2 linked regions of the Bdellovibrio bacteriovorus str. Tiberius genome follow. The protein of the gene in region 1 interacts with the protein of each later gene in a pairwise test. Links are inferred from orthologs where the notes say so. Each region holds a gene or a part of one and is shown on either strand. Other genes may lie near its edges.

Region 1 (13,422 bases):
TCACTCTAATGGTTATTCCCTGCTCAGAAAGCTTGTGCAACAGGACGAAACCGAGCTGATGCAGGAACTGCTGACGCCCACGCGTATCTACGTGAAGCTGGTCAATGAGCTTCGTCGTCAGTTCCCGATGGCGATGGTGGGCGCGTCTCATATCACCGGTGGGGGCATTCACAATATCCCGCGGATGAGTGAGAAGTTTGATTATGATATTTCCGGCTGGCCGGCATTGAATGAAATGGCTCCGGTCTTTGGAAAAATCATTCCGCGCGCGAGTCTTTCCGGGGAAGAGCTGTATCGCACCTTCAACATGGGGGTTGGATTGGTTCTGCTTATCAAGAAAGAGCAGGCCGAAGTCGTACAAACATGGTTGGCCTCCCAAGGAGAGAAGCACTGGCGCTTAGGCTCCATACAAAAAGGCACAGGTCTAATCGCCCCCTCGCGTCACTAGGGGCTTGCTGTCTCTGCCTTGCCTATATTGGCAGAGACAGCTTTTCCGTCTGCAGATCCCCTGTCTAAATCCTGATCACTGGGACCATTCTTTCATATCCTATTTTTAATATGGACTCACATTCTGGGAGTGGGCTATACCAGTCGCCTGTTCATTACAAACGGAGTTTAAAATGATGAATAAGAATGCTTACTTGGTATTGGCGGCAACAGGGTTGTTGATGGCCCCTGTTTCTGGTTTCGCACAAACTTCCACCACGTCTGTGAATACAAATTCCAGCACAGTGAAAATGGAAGACCTTAAAAAGGCTGACGAAAAAGAAAAGGACATCGACAGTGAAATCACTGACGCCCGCATGAGAGCTCAATTGGGTTCCAAATCCAAATGGTCTTTCAAATCCAGCCTGGCGTACTCTGGTGGTTCTGTTGAAGAGCCTCTAAGTGGTGTTCGTCCAAACTACCGTGCTTCCGCAACTATCGAAGCCATGACAACTCTGTCTGGTGATGTTGGTGTCAACTACCGTTTGGGTGAGCGTGACAATATCAGCTTCGGTACGGGCGTGACCGTGGTGGATCCTCTTCACGGTGATATCGTGAAGCCTGCAGAAGACACTCGTAAAGGCCGTAAAGGCACTTTGGCTCGTTATGAAGTTTCCACTCCTTACCTGAGCTGGAGCCGTGGTTACCGCGCGTTCGACACTCAGATGATCTCCAGCATGCAGTACAGCCATGCGACAGACAGTGATTCTATCAACCTGACCAAAACATTTGGTGCAGCAAGCTTCAGCCAGACAGTTCTGGCGAACTTCGGTCAATCCAAGTGGAATGGTGGAACAAGCTTTACTTTGGGTAAGAGCTTCTACACTGGGGACCTGGATGATCCGAACATGGTTGCGGCAGCCAAAGCGGGTAAATACAAACGCTCTGACATGAGCTTCGGTTTGTTCCCGTTCCTTCAGTACACTTTCAACGACCGTTATTCCTTCAGAACCGTGTTTGGTTACTTCCAGTTCGCACGTTACGAAGGTTATGCTGATAACTATCAGTTGGAACCATATCAGTCTGTTGGTACCGGTATCTCTATCACTCGTGATATCTACCTGTATCCAAACGTACAGTTCACACCAAAAGACATCCGCGCAGACCGCACAAACGTAGCTCTTTCCGCAAATCTTAACTTGTTCTAACTAGGACAAGAGCAAAAGAGATTTTAAAAGGCTCCCATTTGGGGGCCTTTTTTTGTTTGGGTCGACCTTGGTTTTATATAGGTCGGCCTTTTTGCGTTTTGGGGTTGGGGTTGTTCCTTTGTCTGGTGTTGGGGGGCAGATGGGGAATTGGGGGCGGGTCGTTGGTTGCCTTTTGGTGGTGATTCGGCGAGCCTTTAGAGTGTGTGGAGGTGGCTGATGAAATTCGCGGTAGGGATGCTGGCGTTTTCTTTGGTGGTGTTTGCTTCAAATGGATTTGCAGGTTCGCAGCCGGTCTGTGGAACCCAAACGACTTCTTTGGGCGATTCTTATGATTATTGTGTTCATACCGGAAATCGGCAGAAGACTCAGGACGTGGTTTATTACTTTCACGGACTGTGGGGGAATGCCCGGCAGTTCTTTGAGCAGCGCCGTGACACGTCCTGGGTGCTGAAACACTGGGCCCAGCTGGGGTATGAACCGTCGGTCGTGACGGTGTCTTTCGGTGAAATCTGGCTGCTGGTCAATAATCAGAAGTTCCCGCTGCTGCCGGTTTTCCAAAACGAGATGATGCCGTTTCTTGAAGGCAAAGTCGGCGGCCTGGGCAGTGGACGGCGTCTGCTGATGGGGGAATCCATGGGGGGCTTTAATGCCTCGCAGGCCTCGTTGCAGTTGCCGGCAACCTTTTCCAAGGTCGCGCTGTTGTGCCCGGCTCTGACTGTGATCGGGCCTTACTCTTCCCAGCAGGATATTGATAAATACATTGCCCGCACGAAAGCGCTGCGTTCGCGCGTGAATTTGATGCTGGGGATTTCCCGCGAGGTTTTTGCTGACGAGGCGGACTGGCAAAATCACAACCCCTTCAATCTGCTTAGTCGTTATTCGGGTCTGATCAAGCCGGTGTTCTTTGTGTCGACAGGTCTGCAGGACGAGTTCGGCTTCCAGGAAGGATCTGCCGAGTTTGTGAAGGCGGCTCAGGCTGCGGGAATGTCTGCGACCTGGAGTCCCCTGGCCGGGGGGCACTGCAAATACAACCGTGAGGCTGTGGCGCAGTTTTTCCTAAGTCGCACCCGCTGAAGTGAACTGAAGAACTTTTGGACGTTTCTCAAACAGAAACGTTCCCTGGTGGATACTTATATTTAACGAGTTTAACCTTCGGGGCTGGGATATAATTTAGGTATGAAAACATTCCGTCCGCGCCGCAAGTTGATCGTCAATCGCGAAGTGCAGTTTGATGTGGTCATGCACGTCAGCCTTTTTGTGGCTGTACTGTTTCTGGCCCAGCTTTTTGCGGCTTGGTTGTTCATTGGAAAGATTCAAGAGCTGGCCGGAACCGGCGCCTTTTCAATGATGTCGGTTCAAGAGTTTATTTCCCGCTATAAAACCGTTTTCCTGGTCTATCAGCTGATCCCGGTGTTGTTGGGGCTGGTCGTGGGCTTTTGGTATTTCAACCGCATGACCCGCAGAATTGTAGGTCCTCTTTTCAATATCAAACGCACGGTCAAGCGCATGGCGGATGAAAATCTTGATTCGGTTGAAATTCACCTGCGTGAAAATGACTACTTTCAGGATTTGGCTCAGGATATCAACGTGGTTCTGCAGAAAAAGCCGAAGTGATCCGGCCCTTGCTTTGTTCCAGGGCCCCCAACACCAGCTTTTGAAAGAGTCGTTCTTTCAATCCCCGGGGGCGATCCAGTTCCATTCTTTTCAAACAGTCCTGATACTCGATAGCCTCGGTTTTCATTCCCTTCTTCAGCAGGCCCAGAAGCTTGCCCAGGGATTCTTCCTGAGCCTGGCGCAGTTCGCCCAATGCCAGCGCCAGCAGTTCTTCATCCAGGGTAAAATCACTGCCAAATGCAAAAGGCGGGAACAGGCGATCAAAGCCTGCATCGCGGGCCTGATTTAAAAGTTCGGCCGGAGTATTGTGGCGGGCCCATTCCGGAATCTGATAGTCAGATCGCAGCTTGCCTTCTTTCTGGGCTTTGATTTTCAAAGACTCCTGAAATTCAGAATCGGCGATATTCAGCAGTTCTTTGATGACCTCTTCGTCGGTCTTTCCGCGCAGGTAAGCGATACCATATTCGGTGATCACGATGTCGCGCAGGTGGCGGGGGATGGTCAGTTGTCCGTGTGACCACAGGATGTTGGAATGACGGCGGCCCTTGTGCAATCGGGTCGAGCGCAACATCAGCACCGAATGAGCCCCTTCCAGTTCGTGCGCCATGGCCACAAAATTATACTGCCCACCGACGCCGCTGACCACGGTCCCGCTTTCCAGAGTGTCCGAGGCCGCCGACCCCAGCAGGGTGACGTTCATGCAGGTGTTGAAGAATCTGGCTTTGCGCCGCTGGCGTCGCAGGGCCAGTTCGTTGCCGTCGTAAAGATCGTTGACGATGGACACGCGGGTCATGTTCAGCCCGTCAAATTCCTCGCCCTGCAGGTGGCGCAGCCACTTGTAAAGCTCGGTGGATCCCAGGAAGAATGCACCATGCAGATAGCGCATTTGCTTCGAAGCGGGCTCTTGCACCTGACGCTTCAGAATCCCGGCCTTGCGCAAATTCATAAAGCCATCCATCACCATTTCGCTGGTTCCGTACAGGCCTTTTTGAAAGGGTTCGCGCTGCAGGTGAAGTTCGCGGGCGTGGCGGCGGTGCTGCCAGATTTTTTCTGACAGCACTTCATAGTCTGCGTTCTGCTGATGGCGAAGGCAGGCTGAATACACCAGCGCTTCAGACAGCGAACCAATCCCGATCTGCAGGGTCCCGTCATCCTCCAGCAGGTGGCTGGCGAAAAAGCCGATCAGATGATCTGTCCAGTCCACCGGGGTTCGTGGCAGGGCAAAAAGCCTGCGATGTTGTGTCGGGTCGTCCACGATCATGTCAAAATAGTCGGGACCAACCTCGGCATCTGTTCCCAGAAAAGGCAGCTCGGGGTGAACCACTCCCAGCAGCAGAATTTTTTTGCCGGCTTTGCGGTATTGATCCATCACATCCAAAGTCAGATCCGGATTGCAGCTTAGGCTGTAGCGCGGGCCCTGATCTGTCTGGCGACGGGCCACCAGCTGCAAAATGACTTCGATGTTGCAGTCGACCAGGTACGCAGCCACATGGGTGTAGTTCAGACTGACGTAATCCTGCTGGGCTGAGTCGGTGTGCAGCGCCTGACCCGCCTGAAAGTAAAATTCATGAATGCGGATATGGCGGGGAAGTTCGCCATGACGGCGGTCTTTCAGATATTCAAAAGCCGGGTAGTCGGGACCGAAGTGGCGTTCCAGAAAGGGTGAAAGAAAACGGCGCTCCAGATCGCTTTGCGGGGAAGGAACATCCAGGGAAAGTGCGGTGTAGATTTCAAGACGGCGTTCGGGCAGTTCTTTGACCCGGTTGTACAGCAGGTTGATCAGCTGATTGGGCTTTCCCAATCCCAGAGGGGTGGCAATACGAATCTCACGCCCCAGAGTGTTCAGGAGCTCATCCACAGCCGTTTCAAATGAATGGAACTGACGGGGTTTCTGGACCATACCCTATTGAAAACCCGAGGCTGCCAAGTGCAAAGCCTTAAATGCCGAATTTGTATTTTAAACGGCAAAAAAAGAGGCTGCCTTTTCGGGGCAGCCTGCTTTGTTTCTTGGGCGACTATTGGCAGTCGTTTTTGATCGCTTTGTCAGCGTTCTGATAACGAGCATAAAGCTCTTCGTACTGGTCCATGTAAAGCTCAAGAGTGTCAGAGTTTCTTGTGCTTCTCATTTTTTCGCGGATCCAGTTCATTTCCTCAGCAAGTTTGGCTTTGTAGGAAACCAATTGACCGCAGGAAAGAGCGGCTTGGGAAGAGGATGCAGCGCCAACGATGGCCAAAGCGATAAGAAGAGCTTTCATGGATAATCTCCTTGTAAGTTAATAAATTCGGATTTCGGGGCGAACCTACTAACGCAGGACATGAAAGACAATCTTTGATGCCGCAGGAATAATTTTTACATAATCGGGGATTGCATTTATGATGGGTTCGTCTTCCCAGGAGTTTCCGTGAACAAAAATCAGCGTGCTCACCCCATGAAAAATCCGATTATTTTGGCTCTGGATGTCGATACTCGCGACCAGGCCCTGAAAATTGCCGACGATGTTTCCGATATCGTCGGAGGCATTAAGCTGGGGCCGCGTTTGTGCCTGCGTTATGGAATGGAATTCGTCAAAGAAATGGCGCAAAGAGCGCCGATTTTTCTGGATAACAAGCATTTCGACATTCCCTCGACGATGGAGGCTGCGGTGCGCGCCAGTTTCGAGGCGGGTGCGTCCTTGGTGACGGTGCATGCCCTGAGTGGCAAAGAGGCTCTGACTCGCATGGCAGCGGTCGAAAAAGAGCTGAATCAGCAGCGTCCGTTCCGCATTTTGGCGGTGACGATTCTGACTTCCTGGGATCAGGATTCGCTGCCGGTGAATATGAAATCTCAACCGATTGCCCAGCACGTGACGGAGCTGGCGACTTTGGTGAAGGATTCGGGCTTGTCCGGTGTCGTGTGTTCCCCTCACGAATTGGACCTTTTACAAAACCGAGATCTTTACCTTGTCACTCCGGGAATTCGCTTTAGTATGCAGGATTCCGGCGATCAAAAACGTATCATGGGACCTAAAGAGGCACTGCGTGCAGGTGCTTCAGCGCTGGTCGTGGGTCGCCCTATTCTGGAAGCTTCCAACATCAAGGAAGCGGCCACTGATTTTGTGATGGCAATGTATGAAGAAAAATAACTCTCGTCCGTCTGGCAGAAATAACTCTCAACGTTCTCAGCAGGGTGGTCGCCCGCAGCAGGGGCGTCCTCAAGGCGCGGGTCGTCCGCAAGGGGGTCGTCCCCAGGCTCACGCTCCTCGTGAAAATCAGATCCCGCGCGACTGGCGTGTGGTGATCGGTACGCATGCGATCAACGAGGTGTTGAAGGTGCGTCCGAAGCAGGTAAAGGGCTTCTGGATCCGTCAGGGCTTTGAAAATTCGGGCGATCTGCGCGACATGAACGACCTGGCGCTAAAACATCATATCAAAGTTGAATTGAAGGCTGAAGCGGTGCTGGAAAAGTTCGGTCCGTCCCAGCAGGGTGCCGCGATCTTTGTCGATGGCGCTCCGGAATTTGATATGGCTGGTCTGGAAGGTCTGGATAAGTCCATGGTTCTGATCCTGGACGGCATCGAAGATCCTCACAACCTGGGTGCGATCCTGCGAACTTCCTGGTTGGTGGGGGCTCATGGGGTTCTGATTCCGGAAGACCGCGCGGTCGGTTTGACGCCCACTGTACATAAAGTGGCTTGCGGTGGTGTGGAGCATGTTCCGGTTGAAGAGACCACGAACTTTGCTAACTATGCGGAAGAACTTAAAAAACAGGGCTATTGGATCTATGGTTTGAGTCCTCGCGGAAAGCGATCTATTTTCGAATTAGAGCTTCCGGACAAGGTCGTTTGGGCAATTGGTTCAGAAGACAAAGGAATGAGAGTGACAACGGAACGCCTTTGTGATGAATTAGTATTCATACCGCAAGCTAGTTCTTCGGCGAGTTATAATGCCTCAGTGGCGACAGCCATGGCACTAACTGAGACCCTTAGACAGCATGCGCCGCGCGGAAATCGAAAAAAATCGTAATCTGTCGAATAATTATCTTTGACGGACGTTCTTTTTCTCCGTAAAACATTTCGGTTATCTCAGTAAGGCTGGTTTAGCTCAATTGGTAGAGCAGCTGATTTGTAATCAGCAGGTTGCGGGTTCGAGTCCCATAACCAGCTCCAAATTTTTCTGGGTAAGCATTCACAAGTGGGTAGGTGCCCGAGTGGCTAAAGGGGACGGACTGTAAATCCGTTGGCTTATGTCTACGAAGGTTCGAATCCTTCCCTGCCCACCATTTTTTTGAATGTTTTCCCGGAAAAGTTTTGAAACAGAAGAGAAGAAATTCTCTTCGGGCGTTCTGAAAGGGCGGGAATAGCTCAATTGGCTAGAGTATCTGCCTTCCAAGCAGAGGGTTGCGGGTTCGAGACCCGTTTCCCGCTCCAAATTTCAGAACAAATGCCCATGTAGCTCAGTGGTAGAGCACACCCTTGGTAAGGGTGAGGTCGTCGGTTCGGCTCCGATCATGGGCTCCACTTAATTGGCTTTTATTTTTTAAGGTTAAGATAAATAAAAAATCTCTGCAGGAGGACAAATGTCTAAAGAGAAATTTACACGTAATAAACCGCACGTAAATATCGGCACAATCGGTCACGTCGATCATGGTAAAACAACTTTGACTGCTGCTATCACTACTACTCTTGCAGCAGCTGGTAAAGCTCAAGCGATGGCTTACGATCAAATCGATAAGTCTCCAGAAGAAAAAGCTCGTGGTATCACGATCTCCACTACTCACGTTGAGTACGAAACTGACAACCGTCACTACGCTCACGTTGACTGCCCGGGTCACGCTGACTACGTAAAAAACATGATCACTGGTGCCGCTCAAATGGACGGAGCTATCTTGGTAGTTTCTTCTGCTGACGGTCCAATGCCACAAACTCGTGAGCACATCCTTCTTGCACGTCAAGTAGGTGTTCCTGCTCTAGTTGTATTCATGAACAAAGTTGACATGGTTGACGATAAAGAACTTCTTGAGCTAGTTGAGCTTGAAGTTCGTGAGCTTCTGTCCAAATACGAATTCCCTGGCGATGATATCCCAGTTGTAAAAGGTTCTGCATTGAAAGCTCTTGAAGGCGATCAATCTGAAATCGGTCGTCCAGCTATCATGAAATTGATGGATGCTTGCGATACTTATATCCCAGCTCCAGTTCGTGCAGTTGATAAGACTTTCTTGATGCCAGTAGAGGACGTATTCTCTATCTCTGGTCGTGGTACAGTTGTTACTGGCCGTGTAGAGCGTGGTATCGTTAAAGTTGGTGACGAGATCGAAATCGTTGGTATTCGTCCAACTCAAAAAACTACTGTAACTGGTATCGAGATGTTCCGTAAACTTCTTGATGAAGGTCAAGCAGGGGACAACTGCGGTGTTCTTCTTCGTGGTACTAAAAAAGAAGACGTTGAACGTGGCCAAGTACTTGTTAAACCAGGTACAGTTAAACCACACAAAAAATTCAAAGCTGAAGCGTACATCCTGACTAAAGAAGAAGGCGGACGTCACACTCCATTCTTCAACGGTTACCGTCCTCAGTTCTACTTCCGTACTACAGACGTTACTGGCGTTTGTACTTTGAAAGCTGGAACTGAAATGGTTATGCCTGGTGATAAGATCGAAGTTTCTGTTGAACTTATCGCTCCTATCGCTATGGAAAAAGAGCTTCGCTTCGCGATCCGTGAAGGCGGTCGTACAGTTGGAGCTGGTGTTGTTACTGAGATCCTTGAGTAGTAATAACGCAGCGTAAGCTAAGTATTAATCACCCGGGGGACTCCTTGACAAAAGGGTCCCCCTCGGTGTTTCTTGGCATTCTCAAAAAAAGGTCTGAAAAGTCTATTTTTTGAGGTTTTTGGAAGAAGTTTTTACTGACGAGAAGCGATCCAGCGCAAGGCGCGAGGAGAAAGGCCTACTGAATGTAGGCCGCCGACGAAGCAACGCCGTCGATGGGTCGGTTGTCTTCAGTAAAAAAGTGCAGGGGTGTAGCTCCAGCGGTAGAGCGAACGACTCCAAATCGTTAGGTCGTGGGTTCGAATCCCTCCGCCCCTGCCAATATTGACTCCATAACTTTAGGGATGAGGAATAATGGAAAAGGCCAACTCTAAGATTTTGACAATCAGCTTTGCACTTGCAGCTATCTTGGTCGGTTTGACCGTCTCTCTTCTAATCAAGGCATTCGCTGGCGCATTCGGTGTGGTGGCTCGTGCTGCTGACTCTGATATGGTTCGCCACGGGATCCCTGTTTTGGCAGGTTTCGCGTTGTTTGCCGCTCTTCAGTTCAACCCACGTGTTCAAGCTTGGGGCGAAGAGGTTGTTTCTGAGATCCGTAAAGTAGTTTGGCCTTCTCGTAAGGACACAACGGCTATGACCATCGCTTGCGTGGTTATGGTTCTTATCTCCAGTGTTATCATCAGTTCCTTCGATCTGATCTCTGGCTTCTTAATCAACTTTCTTATGAAGTAAGGACGGAACCATGGAAAAAAAGTGGTACATCGTTAACGTTCAGACCAGCTGTGAAAACACGGCTAAAAAAGCCATCGAAGAAAAGATCAAATCTTCCAAAATGGAAGAGTTCTTTGGCGAAATCCTGATCCCTGCGGAAAGCGTAGTGGAGCTGGTAAAAGGTCAAAAACAGACCAAATCACGTAAATTTTTCCCGGGTTATATCTTCGTTCAGATGTTTTTGAATGATGAGACTTGGCATTTGGTACGTAATTCGTCTAAAGTCACGGGCTTCGTGGGCGGCACTAAAACCCGTCCTCCAGAAGTTCCGGAGGCTGAAGTTCTTCGTGTGACCCAGCAGATGGCTGGCGTTGCTGAAAAACCAAGACCGAAAGTGAAGTTCGCTGTAGGTGAGAACGTGACTGTTATTGACGGTCCATTCTCCAACTTCCAGGGAACAGTTGAAGAGATCAACGAGGACAAAGCGAAGCTTAAAGTTCTTGTGAGCATCTTCGGTCGTCCGACTCCAGTTGAGTTGGACTACATTCAAGTAGAAAAACCATAACCAGAAGCCGCATAGGGCGGCCGATGGATATTAATTAACACAACCTCTTGCAGGAGTGGGTCATGGCAAAAAAAGTTACAGGAATGATCAAGCTGCAGATACCGGCAGGGAAAGCTAATCCAGCTCCACCCGTTGGACCGGCGCTCGGACAGCATGGGGTAAACATCATGGAATTCTGTAAGCAGTTCAACGCTCGTACACAAGCGTTGGGTGATAGCATCATCCCTATCATCATCACTGTTTATCAAGACAGATCGTTTACTTTCATCACAAAAACACCACCGGTGTCTTCTTTGATCAAAAAGGCGTTGAAACTGGAATCCGGTTCCAAACAGCCTCAGAAGGACAAAGTTGGCAAAATCAATAACGATCAAATCAAGCAAATCGCTACAACGAAATTGCCTGACTTGAACTGCTTGAAAGTTGAATCCGCAATGTCCCAAGTTGCTGGTACAGCTAAAAGCATGGGCATCGACATCGCGTAAGGGTGGTATAAGATGGCAGGCAAAAAATTCGCAGCAGTCGCTAAAAAAGTTGATTCTGCAAAAAAGTACACTGTTGAAGAAGCATTCAAACTGGTTGTTGAAACAGCTCCAGCTAAATTTGATGAATCTATCGACGTAGCATTGCGTTTGGGTATCGACCCTAAGCAATCTGACCAACAAGTGCGTGGAGCTATCGCTCTTCCTCACGGTTTGGGCAAAGAAGTTAAAGTTGTTGTTTTCGCAAAAGGCCCGAAAGAGGCTGAAGCGAAAGCAGCTGGCGCTGACTTCGTAGGCGCAGACGACCTGGTAGCAAAAATCCAGGGCGGCTGGTTGGATTTCGATAAATGTATCGCGACTCCGGACATGATGGCGACTGTTTCTAAAGTTGCTAAGATCCTGGGGCCTCGTGGTTTGATGCCGAATCCAAAAATCGGTACTGTAACTATGAACGTTGGTGAAGCTGTAACTGCCGAGAAAAAAGGTAAGTTGGACTTCCGCGTTGATAAAGCAGGTATCGTACACGCTGGTATCGGTAAGAAATCCATGGGCGATGCTAAACTTAAAGATAACTTCATGACTTTGTTGGGAGCTATCGTTAAGGCTAAACCAGCATCTTCCAAAGGTATCTACCTTCGTTCTATCGCTGTAGCGTCCACTATGGGCCCAGGCGTTAAGATCGAGCCAAACGCAGCAGCTGCTGCAACTGGCGCTAACCCGTAAATTTTAAGGCTCTGAGCGTGCTCAGGGCCTTGTTTTTTATCCGGTTATTTTGTATTAGTTCATAAATTTATTGCGATCAGAGACAGTAGGTTTCTTTCAGTGGATGTAATCCCTCGTTTGTGAGGGGCCTACCGAGATAAGGCAAAAAGGTTCTATGCGACCTCCAAACCGACCTGATTCGCACAGGCCCCTTCGCAAGAAGGGCAAAAAGTCTAATGAAAGGAGGCTCACTTATGATCACTCGCGCAGATAAAGAGCAGGAGATTAAGCTAATCACGGAGAAATTCGGAAAAGCTAAAGGAGCTTTCATCGTCGACTTCAAAGGCATCAAGGTTGAGCAAGTTACTAACTTGCGTAAAAAATTGAATGCTGCTGATTCCGAGATGAAAGTTGTTCGTAATACTCTTGCAAAAAGAGCGTTCAAAGATCACCCGGCTATTGAAACAGCATTTGCTAATTCAATGAAAGGTACTAACGCCATCGTATTCTCTTACGGTGAGGTGAACGCGACTGCAAAAGCATTGGCTGATTTTGCTAAGGATGTTGAAATCCTTCAAATCAAGTCCGGTGTTATGGACGGTGCTGCTTTGGATGATGCTAAGATTAAATTCTTGGCGACACTTCCGGGCAAAGACCAACTCCGCGCTATGTTCCTCAGTACGCTATTGGCTTCTGGCTCTGCACTTGCAAGATGCTTGAACGCTTACGCTGAGAAACTTGGTGGTGGTGCTGCTAGTACTGAAGAAGCTCCACAAGCATAATGCTTGCGCTCCGATGTTTCGGGGCAAATGGTGCTGAATATTTGAATTTTTAAATAATTTTTTATATCCCTGGAGGATAAAATGTCTCTGACTAACGATCAAATTGTTGAAGCGTTGTCTGCTAAAACTGTTCTGGAAATCGCAGAACTTGTAAAAACTTTGGAAGAAAAATGGGGCGTTACTGCTGCTGCTCCAGTTGCTGCTGCTGCAGGTCCTGCTGCTGTAGTTGAAGAGAAAACTGCTTTTGATGTTATCCTTGTTGACGCTGGCGCCAACAAAATCAACGTTATTAAAGAAGTTCGTGGCTTGACTGGTTTGGGTCTTGCTGAAGCTAAAGCCCTTGTTGAAGCTGGTAACAAAGCTGTTAAAGAAGGCGCTACTAAAGAAGACGCAGAAAAAATCAAGAAAGCTCTTGAAGCTGCGGGCGCGAAAGTTACTGTTAAGTAATTTCTGCCACTTAGTTTATACTAATGCCGAAAGCCTCGTGGAAACACGGGGCTTTTTGCATTTTGGCCTTCGCTTTACCCTTCGTTGGGATTGGGCTGGGGGCTTAGGGATGCAAAACCTTTCGGACAGTCCTCGCGCGGTGGGGTCTTTTTGTTTTGCGGTAGTATTTTATTTTTAGTTTTCTGAGTGCTTGGGTGGTTTTTCGGGCGCTGTGGAACTCAGGTTTTGCATCCCTAAGCCCCCAGCCCAATCCTAACGGGGCTTGCGGTGGCCAAAGTGCGAAAAAGCCCCTTTGTTGGGTGCTTTGGACTTAGATTTTTGGTTTTTGAGATTATTAAGGCCCCTTGTGGGGCCTTTTTTTTGTTTGTGGGTGGTTGTTTTTACCAGGCGAAGCCTAGTTTTATGCCGAAGGCTTCTTGGGTTTCTCGGTCGGATCTGTCCCATTTGATGTCTATGTGGCTGTATTCGATGGCGGCTCTAAGGCCTTTTTGATGGGTGCTTAGGCCCACGGAATAGTAACTGTGATTTCCTTCGTCGTCATAGGGGCCGAAGGTTCCATTGGTGCTGGTGATGCTTGTTTTAACTTTGTGGAATTCGTAGATGTAGGAAAAGTAGGGGACCAGGTACTCGTATTTGTACCCTAAGCTGACGCCGGCTTGGGAGGTGGTGATGTCCGACTTGGCTTTGGCGTCGGTGGTGTTGTTGCCCAGGTAAAATGCGTCGGTTGTGGTTTCACTTTTTG
Region 2 (16,366 bases), 3.0 Mb from region 1 along the record:
TTGGTGACGCCGACGGAGGTTGAATCCTATTGGCGTGAAGATGTCGTCAGTCAGGAATTCACTGCCGATGAAATGACCGGCAATGCGCCGGACCGCGCGGGCAACCTTTTCAAAGTTCCACCGGTTGTTTAGGAGGTTGATTGTGGATTTAACATTTGCCTCTATTTCTGAAATCGCCGACGCCGTCAAATCCCGAAAAGTCAGCGCCAAGGAAGTTGCACAGCACTTTCAAAAGCGCATTGATGCCTTAAATCCAAAGTTGAATGCGTTCACTTCATTGAATCTTCAGGCCGTTCAAGACGCCGATGCCCTGGATGCCCGCATCGCCAAGGGCGAGGACGTCGGTCTGTTGGCGGGCGTGCCCTTTGGTATTAAGGAAATGTTTTGCACCAAGGGTCTGACAACCACTGCCGGAAGCAAGATTCTGGAAAATTTTGTTCCGCCCTATGATGCCACCGCCGTGGCTCGTCTGAAAAAATCTGGCATTGTGGTGATGGGAAAACTGAACCAGGATGAATTTGCCATGGGTTCTTCCAATGAAACTTCTTTCCACGGTGTAGTGAAAAACCCGTGGGACCTGGAACGAGTGCCCGGAGGATCTTCCGGTGGCTCTGCCGCCGCCCAAGCTTCGCGTCTGGTGGCAGGAACGCTGGGGACAGACACCGGCGGATCGATTCGTCAGCCCGCAAGTTTCTGTGGCATTGTCGGCGTGAAACCCACTTACGGCCGTGTGAGCCGCTACGGCATCATCGCCTATGCGTCTTCGTTGGATCAGGCTGGCCCCATGGTCAGTTCCGTGAAGGATGCCGCTTTGACTCTGGAAGTGATTTCAGGATTTGACCCGCACGATTCCACCACCGCTCAGAAAAAAGTCCCGGCCTGGAGCCAGAGTCTGAAAGCCGATGTCAAAGGCATGAAGATCGGTCTGATGAAAGAATACATGACTGGTTCTTTGGATCCAGACGTGCAAAAGACTGTGGAAAACTCGGTGGATACATTGAAAAAACTGGGAGCCGAGATTGTTGAAGTCTCTGTTCCCATGACCGAATTTGCCGTGCCGGTGTATTACCTGGTGGCGGCCAGCGAAGCGTCATCGAATCTTTCCCGCTATGACGGCGTGAAGTACGGATACCGTGCCGAATTTAAAAATCTTTCGGCCGTGGATCTGGAAGAGTTCTACAGCCAGACGCGGGGCCAGGCCTTCGGTGCTGAAGTCAAACGTCGTATTATGCTGGGGACGTATTGTCTTTCCAGTGGTTACTATGACGCCTTTTACAACAAGGCCGGTCAGGTGCGCCGCCTGATTATGGAACAATACCTGGAAGCTTTCAAAAAATGTGATGTGATCCTAAGTCCGGTGACGACAGCGCCCGCCTTTAAGATTGGCGAACGGGTTTCTGATCCCCTGGCGATGTATTTGAATGACATCTTTACGACCTCGACAAACCTTGCCGGTCTTCCGGGAATGAGTGTTCCCTATGGGCAATCACAAAGCGGTCTTCCGATCGGCGTTCAGCTGACGGCGGGTCACTTTGAGGAACAAAAGATGCTGAATGTGGCTTACGCGCTGGAAGGCGCCTCTTTGGTGAAAGGAAAACATCCCCATGTCATCTAGAGGATATGAAGCCGTCATCGGTATTGAGATTCACGTGCAGCTTAGCACGAAAACCAAGATCTTCAGCTCGGAATCAACGGCCTTTGAAGCTGGTGACAATGAAAACACCTCGCCGGTCAGTGTGGGCATGCCCGGCAGCTTGCCGGTTTTAAACAGCAAGGTGGTTGAGTACTCGATTAAAACGGGTCTAGCCCTGGGATGTGACATTCGCCGCAAATCTGTTTTCGCGCGCAAGAACTATTTCTATCCGGATCTTCCCAAGGGTTATCAGATCTCTCAGTACGATCAGCCTATTTGTGAAAATGGATCGATCACCTTCAAGGTGGATGGAAAAGAAAAAACCGTTTCCATCACCCGCGCCCATATGGAAGAAGACGCCGGTAAATCCAATCATCACGGTGAATACACATTGATTAACTACAACCGCTCGGGCATTCCTTTGTTGGAGGTCGTGTCCGGCCCTGACATGCGCACACCGCAGGAAGCGGCGGAATACGCGCGCACCATTCGTCAGATCGTTCGCTATCTGGATGTCTGTGACGGGAATCTGGAAGAAGGATCACTGCGTTGTGATTGCAACGTCTCGGTTCGCAAAGAGGGTGCGACTCAGTTCGGCACCAAAGTTGAAATCAAGAATATCAACTCGTTCCGTTTTGTTGAAAAAGCCATCGAATATGAGATTGAGCGCCAGATTGATTGTGTCGAGCGTGGTGATAAGATTATTCAGGAAACCCGCCTGTGGGATCCGGATAAAAACCGCACGTTCTCCATGCGGGCCAAAGAAGATGCGCAGGACTATCGCTATTTCCCGGATCCGGATCTGCAGCCGGTGATTGTCACCGACAGCATTATTGAGAAATACAAAAAAGAACTGCCTGAGCTTCCGATTGCCCGCGCCAAACGTTTCCAGGATGAACATGCCTTGCCGGAACTGGATGCCACGGTGCTGACCACGGAAAAAGATCTGGCTGATTTCTATGAAGACACCGCCAAAGAATCCAGAAACTTCAAGGCGTCCTCTAACTGGATTATGACCGAGCTTTTGCGCGAACTGAATTCTGCCAATAAAAACATCAAGGATTCACCAATCAAACCGGCGCAGCTGGGCAAAATGATTGCGATGATCGACAAGGGCACAATTTCCGGTAAAATCGCAAAAACCATTTTCCAGGAAATGTGGGCCTCTGGAAATGATCCGGAAGTCATCATGAAGGACAAGGGCTTGGTGCAGATCTCGGATCCTGCCGCCATTGAAAAGCTGGTGGATGAAGTGCTGGCAGCCAACGCGCAGACTGTGGAAGATCACAAGTCCGGCAAAAAGAAGAACCTTTTTGGTTTCTTTGTCGGCGCAGTGATGAAAGCGTCCAAGGGTCAGGCCAATCCGGATCTTGTGAATAAGATTCTTTTAGAGAAATTGAAATAGAACAGGATATTTGAAATGAAAAAAGTTGCAGCACTTGATCTTGGAACCAACACCTTCCTGTGCCTGATTGCTTCAGGCGACAAGGATGGAATCAAAAAGGTGCACCGTGATCTGATGCAGGTGGTGCGTTTGGGTCAAGGAGTTGGGCAGACCGGTGAATTTCATCCGGATGCTTTAGCCCGAGCCCGTCAGTGTCTGACTGAATTCAAAAAAGAAATCGATTCTGAACACGTGGATCAGATTCTGGCGATGGCGACGTCAGCGGCGCGTGACGCTCGCAATGGTCAGGAGCTTTTTCGTATCGGTGAAGAACTGGGCATTCCTATTGAAATCATTCCGGGCGAAGATGAAGCAAGAATTACTTATTTGGGCGGTACCGCGGGTGGCACCAATCCCAATGTGACTTCCCTGGTGGTGGACGTCGGTGGTGGCTCCACTGAACTGATCGTTGGCAAAGGGGCTGACATCCTGTATGGCCACAGTCTTGATATCGGCGGAGTTCGTCTGACAGAAAAATTCATCACCAATCAACCGGTGATTGAAAAAGACCGCAAGCCTTTGGAAGCATTCATTCAGGAACAACTGAAAGCAATTCTGCCTGAAATTCAAAAGCACAAGATTGATCAGATCGTGGCAGTGGCGGGAACGCCAACCGCTCTGGTGGCGATTGAGGTTGGTGGCTTTGATGAAAAGAAGGTCGATGGCTTCTTCCTGAAGAAGGACCGTCTGGCTCACTGGGTGGAGGAATTTGCCCGTACCACAGTCGAAGAAAAAAAGACCAAGTATCATCTGGGCGGCCGAGCGGATATTATTTTTGCTGGAGCTTCGATTCTGCTGGCAGTGGTGGAAGCTTTGAAATTAGAAGGTATGGTTGTTACGACCAAAGGGGTTCGTTATGGTGTTGCGCTGGAAATGTTCTACGCTCGCTAAGTTTGTCATGTTCGCAGGACTGTTCCTGGTCCTGCTTCCGCAGGCCTTTGCGGCCAGGGACTTTTCAAAAAAGAAAGTCACTTTGGGCTCCAAGACTTTTGTCGTGGAGATCGCTGAAACACCGGACCAGCACGAGCGTGGTCTGATGTTCCGCTCGCAGATGGGCGAAGATGAAGGAATGCTCTTTATATTTAAGAACGAGGAAACCCGGTTCTTCTGGATGAAGAATACATTAATAGATCTGTCCATCGGGTACTTCGACAAAAGTCTGACGTTGATTGATGTGAAGGAAATGAAGTCCGGCAAAGGTGTGCCGGACGCAGCCCTGCCGTCCTATGCCAGTGCACAACCTGCGAAATATGCGCTTGAAATGAACAAAGGTTGGTTCGATAAAAATAAAATAAAGATGGGTTCCAAACTCAAGATCCACTAGATCAAAAGTCCAGTGATTTTCTTAGTGTTTGCATGACTTCGATCTTGTGCTTAGATTGTTAATAACGCTTAACTGAAACAGTATGTTTCGTGGCATCAATCAAGGATGAATACATGATGAAAAAACTCGTTATCTTACTAGCGTGCCTAGGTCTGGCATTCCAAGTAACAAGCTGTACGTCTAAAGATAGCCAAGCAGACGCTGAAGTTGCTTCCGACTTCGATTCCGCAGACCTTGAAAAACTAGAAGGTGATGACGCCCTTGAAATTGCTGGTGACGACTCTTTGGCCAGCGACCAACTTCCAGAAGATGCTCTGGGCGAAACCACTACCACTACTGAAACAACCACAACAACTGCTGAAACGACTCTAGGTGACGATCAGGCGACAACAGAACAGACCGACGTCGCGACCACCACCGAAACATTGCCAGCAGATCCGTTTGCCGAAGCTCCGGCGGCTGATGTTCCAGCTCCAACAACATCTGTGGCTGAAACAACGACCACGACGGACACTTCTTCCAACTCTGTTTTTGAAAGCTCGACTGTGACTGAATCCTCCACGACCGTGGTTGATTCCTCTTCTGAGGCTCCGAAAAAAGCCAGCGCACCTCTACAAAAGGTTGCAACGACTCCTTGGAAAGCCGGCGGGACTTGGTTCAATACAGTTTACTTCGCTCGCCCGGGTGACAGCCTGAAAGGCATCAGCCAGATGATCTATGGCGCTGACAAGCGCAAGGAACTGAAAAAAGGAAATCCGACATTCAATTCCCGCGACGTTCGTGCTGGTGACAAGGTTTATTACAGCTCCCCTCATCGTCCGGACGATTCTGCACGCATGATCACTTACTACGAAGACAACGGCATTGCGCCAGAAACTTACGTGGCTAAATCCGGTGACAACATCAGAAAAGTTTCCAAAGACCTTCTGGGTTATGACAATGCCTGGAAAGAAGTTTGGTCTTCCAACTCTGTAGATTCCAAAGGCAACATTGCTGAAGGCACTGAGCTTCGTTACTGGAGAGGCGGCGCCGTGGCTGCTGCTCCGGCTCCGGCGCAACCTGCAATGGAACAACCGCACCAGGAAGTGGCTGGCAACATGCAGGCTCCTGCAGAAGAGATCCCGGCTCCACCAATGCCGGAAGATCCAATGGCTCAACAAGCTCAAATGGACATCCCGCCTCCGCCAATGGAACAAGCGGGTGATATGGCTCCGCCTCCTCCTCCGCCGGACATGGCTCAGGACATGGCGCCACCTCCACCACCACCAGTGGAAGCAATCAACCCTCCAGCTCCGCAAGTGGCTGAAGAAGCACCGACCGGCATGGACAACGACACAACAATGGCTTTGGCAGTTGTTGGTCTGGCAGCCGCAGGTTTGGCAGTACTGATTGTGATGAGAAAGAAAAGAAAACAGAAAGAGCTTGAACAACAGGCTATGGACAACACCCACGTAGGAACATAATCAGGTTCCCGGGTTCTCCAAAAAAGAAAAGAGCGAGTTTTCACTCGCTCTTTTTGTTTTTGCGGATCTTATCCGACTTTCTTGAAGATCGTGTCCATCACTGACCGTCGATCGTTTCGGGAGTTCTCCACGAAATAGATCAGGTCATCAACAATTTGAACATCGCGATTGTTCACCGGCATGAATTTCACACCGACCCCAACCGAATTGGTCCAGATCACATGAGCGGCGATCTTGCGCTCACGACCGGCCACGATAATGACCAGGTTTAGCTTCTCATTGGCGCGAACTTCTCCGCCCTCAAACTCTAAAAAGGCTCCCGTGATGCTGATATTCTTAAGCGTGCCTTTGGTCTCTTCGCGCGCGTAATTGCGCTTAAAAGACACCTCGAGGTTAAGAGGGGTTCTTGGTGCCGGAACTGTATATGTGTCCTCCACGTCAGACTCCTTGTGCTTAAATTGGATACTATCCTTTCGGTATTACTTACCAAAAATTAATAGGGGGTCCGGGTGATTTTTAACTTTTCGGATTAAAATTCTGAAAACTGGACTTACCCAGGCTCATATTTAAACACCTGAAATAGCTTCATTTTTAGAAAACAAGGAAAGTGTTAAACCCTCGAACATTATGAACAATCTTCTGTTTCCTCGACCTTGTTTCAAGCTGGTACAGGCTGGGGGGCGCAAGGGCCGCCAGAGTTTTGCTATTGACAAGCGGGGGGCGGCTCAAGGACAGTGAGGTCATAACGAATAAGCATGAATCCAGTCGGATCAGCTTCCTATATATATCGCTCTTTTTTCTGATTAAATCCTACAAGGAGAATTTGTTTGTCTGAACCTAAAGATCAACAAGGCGTTGAGGTGGCAAAAAAACGTACTCGCACTGCGAAGAGTACATCTGAAGATACCTCCGCCCCCGCTGCTGAAGCTTCCCCAGCTCCGGCCGCCGAAGCCGCCCCTGCGGCCCCAGCACCTTCCGAAAATGCCCCTGTTTCAGCAGCTCCTGCCGCTGCTCCGGAAGCGCGCCAAGAAAGACCTCAGCAACAAAATCAACAGCGCCGTGAATTCCGCCCGCACAATCGCGACAATCGTGATCGTGGCGATCGCAATGACCGCGGTGACCGTAACGACCGTGGCGACAGAAATGATCGTGGTGGTCACAGAAACGACCGCGGCAACAATCAGCGCCGTGACTTCCGCCATGACCGCAACCGCGACGAAGCTCAGCCAATGGGTGACGATGCTCACTCCACAATGCCGGCGCAAGCCCAGGACGTGGATCTGGCCGACATCTCTTTGACCGACGAGGAAAAGAGCTGGTTGTCCTCCAAGGACTTGAAATCAAAAAACATCACGCAGCTGACAGAGCTTGCGAACAAACTGAAAATCGAAAACGCTGCCGGTCTTCGCCGTCAGGACATGATCTTCGAAATTCTGAAACGTGCCGCGAAACTGGGTCAGGACATTTATGGTTCTGGCGTTCTGGAAATCCTTCCGGACGGTTACGGCTTCTTGCGTTCTCCGGATTACAACTATCTTCCAGGTCCGGATGATATCTATGTATCTCCATCCCAGATCCGTCGCTTCGGCCTAAGAACCGGTGACACCGTGACGGGCACAGTTCGTCCACCGAAAGATGGCGAGCGTTACTTTGCATTGTTGAAAGTGGATTCTCTGAACTTCGAGACCACTGAAAACGGCAAAGACAAAATCCTTTTCGACAACTTGACGCCGCTTTATCCAAACGAGCGCCTGAAACTGGAACACAGCCCTGGTGAATACACCACGCGTGTTGTGGATTTGATGGCTCCATTGGGTAAAGGTCAGCGTGCCTTGATTGTCGCGCCACCAAGAACGGGTAAAACCGTTTTGATGCAGCAAATTGCCAATGCGATCACGCACAATCATCCGGAAGTGAAGTTGATCGTTCTTCTGATCGATGAACGTCCGGAAGAGGTGACCGACATGCAACGTACCGTAAAAGGTGAAGTTGTATCGTCCACGTTCGATGAGCCACCAACTCGTCACGTTCAGGTTGCAGAGATGGTTATCGAAAAAGCAAAACGTCTGGTTGAACACAAACACGACGTGGTTATTCTGCTTGATTCCATCACTCGTCTGGCGCGCGCTTACAACACCGTTGTTCCTCCATCCGGTAAAATCCTTTCCGGTGGTGTGGATTCAAACGCCCTTCACAAACCAAAACGTTTCTTCGGTGCGGCTCGTAACATTGAAGAAGGCGGATCTTTGACTATCATCGCGACGGCTTTGATCGATACGGGTTCCCGTATGGATGAGGTTATCTTCGAGGAGTTTAAAGGTACTGGTAACGCCGAGATCCACCTGGATCGCAAGCTGATGGAAAAACGTATCTTCCCTTGCATGGACATCAACAAATCCGGCACTCGTAAAGAGGACCTGTTGGTTGATAAAGCAGACTTGAACCGTCTGTGGATCCTGAGAAAAGTTTTGGCGCCAATGAACGTTATCGACGCGATGGAATTCCTGATCGATAAAGTTGAAGGCACAAAAACGAACAACGACTTCCTGAAAGCGATGTCCGGACCGGGCTAAGCTTTGCTTAGAGCTGGAAATTGGAGATTGGAAATTTGAAGTTAAGAAAAAAGGGAGTCGTTGGACTCCCTTTTTTTTATTTATGGATTTGGTTGTGGCTGGGGTTGAGGCTCGGGCTGCGGCTGCGGTTGGGGTTCTGGTTGCGGTTGTGGCTCTGGTTCGGGAGTGGGTTCGGTCTTTTTCAAGGTGTCGGTTTCACAACCTCCGTAGATTTGATCGGTGTTGATGACACCTTCAAATGGATATACGAAGTCTGACATTCCGTCAGAGCCCTCTTTGGTCGTATTCACGGTCAACTTGTGGTTTAGCCCTTCAGAAGTGATGTGAATTAATCCGCCCTTATCAAAAGTCACTTTGCCGGTCAGCTCAACGGATCCCTGATCCGGGGTGGAGACTTTCACTTTGTTGGTGTCGGAATTATAGGACACAGAAATAAAGGGTTCAGTGAAGGTGCAGTAGATGCTTTCAGCCGATGCCACATGAGACAGAGTTAAAACGGCCGCAAAAGGGATCAGAAACTTCATGGAAATCCTCCTTGTTATAGTGGCTCAAGGGTAGGTGCGCTGGGGGTGGCTCTCAAGAATCCGTCAGGGCCGAAGGCAAAATACAAGGGGCTGTCAGCTCTGGGGAGGTCTGGTTTTCCTAGGGGGTGCAGGAACCCCGCAAAGCAATCACCGGCTGCCTTCGATATTACTTAAATATATGTAATCACGAATGTTTGTATGAACTAAGGGGGCTTCTGGATCGGATGTCTGTTGCTAAAAAAAGCAGCGATTTATGCTCGACACGGGGTAGTCAGTATGTTACATCCTTACAGCTTAAGACCCATAGGTTAAATTATTTAGAAGGAATCAGGTCATGAAACAAAACCTACACCCAAAAGTAAATACTGTTGTATTTAAAGATATCTCTTGCGACTTCAGTTTCTTGGGAACATCTACTTTGCACTCTTCCGAAACTGTTAAATGGGAAGATGGTAAAGAATATCCACTAATCAAAGTTGAGATCTCTTCTGCATCTCACCCGTTCTTCACTGGTAAGCAACGTGTGATGGATACTGAAGGTCGTATCGATCGTTTCAAAAAACGTTACGGCAAGAAGTAAATTTCGGCCCTCCGTTCGGAGGACGTTCTTGTATGAAATGCGGTTCAATCTTCGAACCGCATTTTCGTTTTCAGCGATGGTCCCAATCCCGATCAGCATGATTTATCAGACCTATCAATCGATCCGTTAGTACCAGGAGCCTCAGCCATGTTCTCGAAGTTGGATGCAGTCGAATCTCGTTACGAAGAAGTCAATATGGCTCTTCAAAGACCGGACATTGCCTCTAATCAGACGCAATACCGTGCTTTGATGAAAGAACTGGGAAATCTGGAAAAGATCGTTCTGGTTTATCGCGACTATCGCAAAAAAACTGAAAATCTGAAAGCCAGCAAAGAGCTTCTGACTGCGGAACAGGATGCAGAAATGCGTGAACTGATCCGTGAAGAGGTGAAAGAGCTTGAGGCTGAGCTACCTGATCTTGAACAACAGCTTAAAATCGCATTGATTCCCAAAGACCCGAACGACGACAAGAATACCATTCTTGAGATTCGTGCCGGTGCCGGCGGGGACGAGGCGGCTTTGTTCGCGGATGAAATGTTCCGCGGCTATGTTCACTATGCGACTTCTCAGGGCTGGAAAGTGGAAATGATCTCTTTCTCTGAAGGTAATGCCGGTGGCGCCAAAGAGATCATTGCCAGCATCACCGGTGACTCGGTCTTCAGTAAAATGAAGTTTGAGTCCGGTGTTCACCGCGTTCAGCGTGTTCCTAAAACGGAAGCCGCAGGCCGTATCCACACGTCCACTGTGACAGTGGCGGTGATCCCAGAGGTTGAGGTTTCTGAAATCAAGATCCCGATGTCTGACGTGAGAATTGAGACCATGCGTTCTCAGGGTTCCGGCGGTCAGTCGGTGAACAGAACTGAATCAGCGGTTCGTGTCGTGCATTTGCCGACAGGTATCGACGTAAAATGTCAGGAAGGTAAATCACAGTCCACGAACCGTGAGCGTGCTTTCCAGATCCTTTACGCAAAACTGCAGCAGATCGAGGACGAAAAGGCCCGTAAAGAGGCTTCCGATGTCCGTCTGGAGCAAATCGGTACGGGAGATCGCTCGGAGCGCATCCGCACTTACAACTTCCCTCAGACCCGCATTACCGATCACCGTATCGGTTTGACGATCCACCAGCTGGATCAGGTCATGAGTGGTTCATTTGAGTTGCTGATCGACCCACTCGTTGCTAACTTCCAGGCAGAGGCACTTAAAAAACAAACCTCTGCTTAAAGAATGAAACTCAAAGAAATACTCGATAAAACCACAGCTTTCTTCAAAGACAAAAAAATCGATACTCCACGTTTGGATGCGGAACTGCTTTTGGCCCATGGGCTGAAACTGGAACGCATTCAGCTTTATTTGCGCTTTGACCAGCCGATGAAGGATGAAGAGCTGGCCGTTCTGCGTGAACTGGTCCGCCGTCGTGCTTCGGGGGAACCTGTGGCATACATCCTGGGCTATCGCGATTTCTTTAATCACCGTTTTGAGGTGAACAACCAAGTGCTGATCCCGCGCCCGGAAACAGAACACATTGTTGAAGACGTGCTTGCCTGGGCTTCCGATAAAGAAGCTTCCTTGGGTCTTGTTGATCTGGGGTGTGGTTCGGGGTGCATTGGACTAAGTTTGTTGAAGGAATATCCGAACGCGAAACTGATCGCCGTGGACCTGCTTCCGGGGGCTATTGAAGTCGCCCAAAGAAATGCGCAAGCCCTTGAGGTGGCTGATCGGGTTCAATTCCTGAACTTGGATGCGGGGAATGTGGAAGCCATCATGTCGGCTTACAAGGACTTCACCGGTTTGAGCGGTATTGATGTGCTGGTCTCCAACCCTCCTTACATCGCTTCGGATGACCCGCAGGTGGAAGAAAACGTTAAGAAGTTTGAACCCAACTCGGCTTTGTATGCCGAAGACAGCGGCCTGGCCCTACTAAAGGGATGGTCCCAAGCTTTCGCCCCCTACCTGAAGAAGCCGGGCTTGATGTTGATGGAAATGGGAATGAGTCAGGGGCCGGCGATGAAGCAGGTCTATGAAAGCTTAAAAATATTTAACGAAATCAGTGTCATCAAAGATCTTTCTGGGCATGATAGAGTCATCCGCGGAGAAACACATGGATAAAATGGTCGTCATGGGCAATGGCCCACTAAAAGGTACTGTCGCTACGAGTGGTGCAAAGAATGCCGCTCTTCCAATTTTGTTTTCGACTCTTCTTGCTGAAGGCAATCACGTCTTTACAAATATGCCGAAGCTGAAGGACATCGAATCCACTTCTGAACTTCTGAACAGCTTGGGTTGTGAAACGAAGTGGGTGGGTGAAGAGTTTCACGTCACTGTGAATAAACCTTCTTCTTTCGAAGCTTCTTACGACCTGGTTCGCAAGATGCGCGCAAGCTTTCTGTGCATGGGCCCGATGCTGGCAAAATACGGTGAAGCCGTTGTTTCCCAGCCGGGTGGTTGTGCTATCGGAAGCCGTCCAATTGATCTGCACCTTGATGGTTTCAGAGCTTTGGGCGCTACCATCACGCAAAAAGAAGGTTACGTTCACGCAGGTTCCCCGAAACTAAAAGGTGGAACTTTCCTGTTTGAAACTGTGACGGTGGGTGGAACGGAGAACGTGATGATGGCAGCAACACTTGCTGATGGAATCACAGTTCTGGAAAATGCTGCCAAAGAACCCGAGATTGTGGATCTGGCTGAATATCTGAACAAGATGGGCGCAAAGATCACCGGTCATGGTACCAGCGTGATTCGCATTGAAGGCGTGGCAAAACTGACGCCGGCAAAACACTCCATCATGCCAGATCGTATTGAAGCTGGAACTTTGCTGATTGCGGGCGCGATCACCAAAGGCCAAGTGACGGTGACCAAGTGTGTGCCGGCTCACCTGGAGGCATTGATCCTGAAAATGCGCGAAGCGGGCTTCAAGATTGAAACCACTAAAGACACTATGACGGTCTTCCCTTGTGATCAGTGGGAGGCGGTGGATATCACGACGGCTCCTCACCCATTGTTCCCGACAGATCTTCAGGCGCAGTTTATGGCGCTGATGACGGTGGCTCACGGGACCAGTGTTATCACTGAAACCGTTTTCGAAAACCGTTTCATGCACGTGACTGAGCTTTGCCGTCTGGGTGCGGATATCACTCCGAAAACACGTGTGGCCGTTATCCGTGGCAGTCCTGGGCAGTTGACCGGTGCTCCGGTGATGGCGACAGACTTGCGGGCCAGTGCTTCACTGGTGCTTGCGGGCCTGGTGGCTTCGGGCGAAACCGTTGTCAGCCGCATCTATCACCTGGATCGTGGATATGAAAAGCTTGAAGACAAGCTTTCCTCCCTGGGTGCAAAGATCAGCAGAATTGAATAGCAAAGTAAAAGGCTCCTTCACGGAGCCTTTTTTATTTTTACCTACTGTCTGTTCACGCAAGCCTGCACCGCTTTTCTAAAATCAGAATTGCCAGTGATGGAAGTTCCAGAGTTCGTGTAGCGGGCGCCTGCCTTCACCACGTACTGGGCGCGACAGCCGCCATGAGTATTAATGCCAACAAGTTCATTGGTTTTTTCATTGATGACCGGCGCGCCCCAGCTGCCGTGAGATGTATCCGCATCGTGTTCAATGATGGAAGGAATCAGAAAGATTCCAGCCTTCACAAGTTTTCCATGGGAAACCTGCTGGGCAAAATGCATCTGCTCAGGATTTGAGTTAGCCGGCATGTTGCCTTGTTTGATGTCGTAAAGATCATTCAAAGCGTAGCCATAGCTGACAACACGGATCGGATCCCCGTTGTGGGATTTTCTGGTCGCCACACGATAGTAGCCTTGTGTCGCCCCCGCCTGTTTGCCGGTGACTTCGTTGGGCTTCAGTCGAAGCACGGCCCACTGCTGACCAATGCCACGGGTGTTATGGCGTTCCGTTCCTTTTTCAACGTAGTAGCGGTCTTCCAAAGCAGCAGTCTGTGGCACGCCCGCAACTGAAACCGGAATATTAAATTCTGCATAATCACGATCCAATGCGCACGCACCAACAGTCACAACACAGCTGTCGCTGACCAGAGTGACGTTGCAGCCCTTGGTTTCGCCTTCTTTCACAAGTCTGCCGACTTTGCTGTCAAAGGAAAGCGCACGATCGTCAGATTTACCGCAGATATCGGCGTACGAAACAGATGCGAACAAAGAAGCCATCAGAACAAAAGCAACGAACTTCATAGGAACCTTTCTAAAAAATTTAGAAAGGTCTTATGGAAATTCAAAGAACAAATCAAAACAAAGATCACCACTGCAACCATTGGCTGCGCAAACACATGCGTTCCAAAAATTAACAGAAACAGAAAGTGAATTTACAAACCAAGAGCATCCATTTTTTCTTTTTCATAGGTGTCGTTTTCGCCGGGATAACGAAGTTCTGCTTCATGCTTTCCACTTTCTTTTGCCAGTGCCCAGATCAGGCTTTGTCCTGAAGGCATGCTGTCGGGAAGCTTTGTGAAGACCGGATCTTTGAATGCTATTTTGGCGTCGATGACTTTCCATCCGCGTTTTTTAAACATCGCAATCAAATCATCCAGGAAAAGTGCATTCACCAGATTATAGTGGACCAATAAGGTGTGCTTCACTTCATGACCCAGAACCTTTTTGGAAAGGTCGTTGTAGTATTGAGCGCGATCCCACATGTGCTGCAGATAAAAGTCACGGAACTTGGAAAGGTCAAAGTTGGGATCAGCGCCAAGTTTGTCGCGCAGGCGGCGGTCCACATACCAGTCGGAAGCATCAATGGTCACATGCCCGTTGCGATAGGAATTTTTCTTCATCCATTCACGAACGGCATCGCGCTTTTCAGCAGTGTCCCCTTCCGCCAGCATGGGAAAGCGGAAAATCTTTTCAAAGTTCTTCTGGTTTTTCAGCTGCTCTTCGCACTGCTGGATTTCAGCGATCTCGTCAGTGACGCTGACCTTGGCATCGAATCGTTTGTGATTCACCGTGTGGTTGCCGATCAGGTGGCCTTGGCGCGACCACTCAGCCAGCAGCTTTTCATCGCGGGGGGATTTCAGGTGTTTGCATGTCACAAACAAGGCGGCTTTGACTTTATGTTTTTTCAGGGCGCTTAAGATGGCTTCGTTTCTTTTGTCGGCCGGAAGGCGGGTGTCTTCATGCACATTAAAGTCGTCCATGGTGATGCTGACTTCAGCGGCCTGGGTGAAACTGGAAACAACAAGAGATGCAAAAACAGCGATGAGTGATTTCATAAATCAACCATGGCATTGAATTTCAAATTTTTGAATTTTAAAAAAAGAAAAGGCCTGCAAGGAGGGGGATCCGCAGGCCTTTTAAGAGAAAAAAACAGTCTCAGCCCGCGGAGGGGATGGGGCTGAGACTTATGATTGAGATTACTGAGTAACCTCGCTGATACCAAACACAAAGAAGACGACCGTTTTGTTCCCGAAGCCGAAACCAGGGAGGGGGTCCACAGTTTCCAGCTCAAAATTGGGAGCAAGTTGATGTTCAAGTTCAATACCGCTCATCATAACTTTAAAACCAATGTAAGGAGTCAGGTCGATTTGTGACTTCAAAAGGAAGAATGTTTGCTGGTCAGCCATCGCCAAAACGAGAGAGCCGTCAGCCAAAGCCACGATTTCACCTGTGTGAGTTTTGAAGTTGTAGTTTTGAAGATCGGAAACACCGACTTCTTCGCCCATTGCATTGTTTGGCAAAACACCAGCGCGCGCTACAGCGGAAATCGCCAGTACTACCAAGATGTATGCTGCAATCAAAGCGTTACGAATCACTACTTACTCCCCAAATCACGAACTTACGAAGACCTATAAAGCAAAGGCTGTGCCAACATGAGACAGCCATGGAAATGCGTTTAATTCGATTTGATGTCTACCAGGCTCGACTTAAGCACTCAAATCGGAACCAGAGGTAATTCCATTATGGGTTTCAGGTTCTATTCTGGAACCAGTTTCCTTGACCAAAGCACAGACCTTTTTACGAACCCTTAAGCATCGTAACCTTTGTCAAAAAACCTTTGTATAATCAGGTGTCTATGTCACGCATTCAGGTCACTTGGGTTGTTAAAACTAGAAAAGGTCAGGTCAAAGGACCTTACTCTACTGAAGCCATTCTTAAAATGATTGGTGAGGGTGTCTTTTCCGGTCAGGAGATGATTTCAAAACTTCCCGATGGCCAATGGACTTTGATTTCCAAAGAGCCTGCTTTCTATGACAAACTTCTGGAAGCTTTGGAAGGCGTCGTTGATGTCGATCCGAAAAAAGCCCAGAAGATGGAAGCTGAAACCGTGATCGTGCAGGCGCCGAAAACTCCGCGCAACAACACGAACCCTCACAGCGCCCCTTCTGCCGATAGCTTTGCGAACATTCAACCGCAAAAGCCATTGTTGCAGCAAATCGACGTGCTGGATACGCCGGCCTATGTTCCTCCGGCGCAGAAGATTGCTTCCGTCAGCTCGGGTGATTCCAAGTCTGATTCGGTGATTGAACTTTCCAATATTAAGAACATGGAAAAAGGCGAGATCGCCAAGTCCCTGAAAATCCCCGCTTTGATTTTGATGGTGGTGATTGTTCTGGGGGTGTTCTTGCTATGGGACACCGGTCCCGCGGACGGATCCAAGATTCATCTTTTAGCACCCGGCAAGTCCACCGCCACGCTTTCAGATCAGCAGATCAAAGAAAAGCTGAACGAAGCCCTGTTTGCGATGGAGCAAGACACGTTTGAATCTTACGTGGCAGCTCAAAACAAACTGGTCAGCATCGTTGAAGGTGCGCCGATGAACATCGAAGTGCGTGCACTTCTTTGTGTGGTGTACTTTGAGTTGTGGCCGTTTGC

What was found.
Region 2: the proteins of nusG (region 1) and rho interact in binary tests that used the Escherichia coli proteins (3 or more experiments, as listed by UniProt). The link is inferred for Bdellovibrio bacteriovorus str. Tiberius from one-to-one orthologs.

Annotation. Positions count from the first base shown.
Region 1 is NC_019567.1:3,072,119-3,085,540, reverse strand. What follows is about bases 8,525-11,500. They hold nusG (transcription termination/antitermination protein NusG), read left to right. Parts: upstream 8,525-9,733; coding sequence 9,734-10,267; downstream 10,268-11,500. Other genes in these bases: rplA (50S ribosomal protein L1), read left to right, coding at 10,765-11,472; rplK (50S ribosomal protein L11), read left to right, coding at 10,330-10,752; secE (preprotein translocase subunit SecE), read left to right, coding at 9,346-9,723; tuf (elongation factor Tu), read left to right, coding at 8,525-8,994. Also shown: purM (phosphoribosylformylglycinamidine cyclo-ligase), read left to right, coding at 1-448; BDT_RS14730 (hypothetical protein), read left to right, coding at 621-1,634; BDT_RS14725 (alpha/beta hydrolase-fold protein), read left to right, coding at 1,851-2,708; BDT_RS14720 (HAMP domain-containing protein), read left to right, coding at 2,811-3,248; BDT_RS14715 (acetyl-CoA hydrolase/transferase C-terminal domain-containing protein), read right to left, coding at 3,217-5,148; BDT_RS14710 (hypothetical protein), read right to left, coding at 5,264-5,503; pyrF (orotidine-5'-phosphate decarboxylase), read left to right, coding at 5,651-6,370; BDT_RS14700 (TrmH family RNA methyltransferase), read left to right, coding at 6,357-7,250; more of tuf, read left to right, coding at 7,804-8,524; rplJ (50S ribosomal protein L10), read left to right, coding at 11,706-12,233; rplL (50S ribosomal protein L7/L12), read left to right, coding at 12,315-12,680; BDT_RS14635 (hypothetical protein), read right to left, coding at 13,061-13,422. UniProt on the Escherichia coli protein: Part of the processive rRNA transcription and antitermination complex (rrnTAC). The complex forms an RNA-chaperone ring around the RNA exit tunnel of RNA polymerase (RNAP).
Region 2 is NC_019567.1:52,827-69,192, forward strand. Bases 6,083-9,064 are described here. They hold rho (transcription termination factor Rho), read left to right. Parts: upstream 6,083-6,691; coding sequence 6,692-8,437; downstream 8,438-9,064. Other genes in these bases: BDT_RS00300 (PilZ domain-containing protein), read right to left, coding at 6,083-6,301; BDT_RS00310 (hypothetical protein), read right to left, coding at 8,518-8,961. Outside these bases: Asp-tRNA(Asn)/Glu-tRNA(Gln) amidotransferase subunit GatC, read left to right, coding at 1-132; Asp-tRNA(Asn)/Glu-tRNA(Gln) amidotransferase subunit GatA, read left to right, coding at 143-1,615; Asp-tRNA(Asn)/Glu-tRNA(Gln) amidotransferase subunit GatB, read left to right, coding at 1,605-3,038; BDT_RS00285 (Ppx/GppA phosphatase family protein), read left to right, coding at 3,054-3,968; BDT_RS00290 (DUF192 domain-containing protein), read left to right, coding at 3,976-4,401; BDT_RS00295 (LPXTG cell wall anchor domain-containing protein), read left to right, coding at 4,515-5,864; more of BDT_RS00300, read right to left, coding at 5,933-6,082; BDT_RS00315 (type B 50S ribosomal protein L31), read left to right, coding at 9,296-9,541; prfA (peptide chain release factor 1), read left to right, coding at 9,689-10,762; prmC (peptide chain release factor N(5)-glutamine methyltransferase), read left to right, coding at 10,766-11,647; murA (UDP-N-acetylglucosamine 1-carboxyvinyltransferase), read left to right, coding at 11,640-12,893; BDT_RS00335 (trypsin-like serine peptidase), read right to left, coding at 12,935-13,732; BDT_RS00340 (polysaccharide deacetylase family protein), read right to left, coding at 13,864-14,766; BDT_RS00345 (hypothetical protein), read right to left, coding at 14,908-15,306; BDT_RS00350 (tetratricopeptide repeat protein), read left to right, coding at 15,567-16,366. UniProt on the Escherichia coli protein: Facilitates transcription termination by a mechanism that involves Rho binding to the nascent RNA, activation of Rho's RNA-dependent ATPase activity, and release of the mRNA from the DNA template.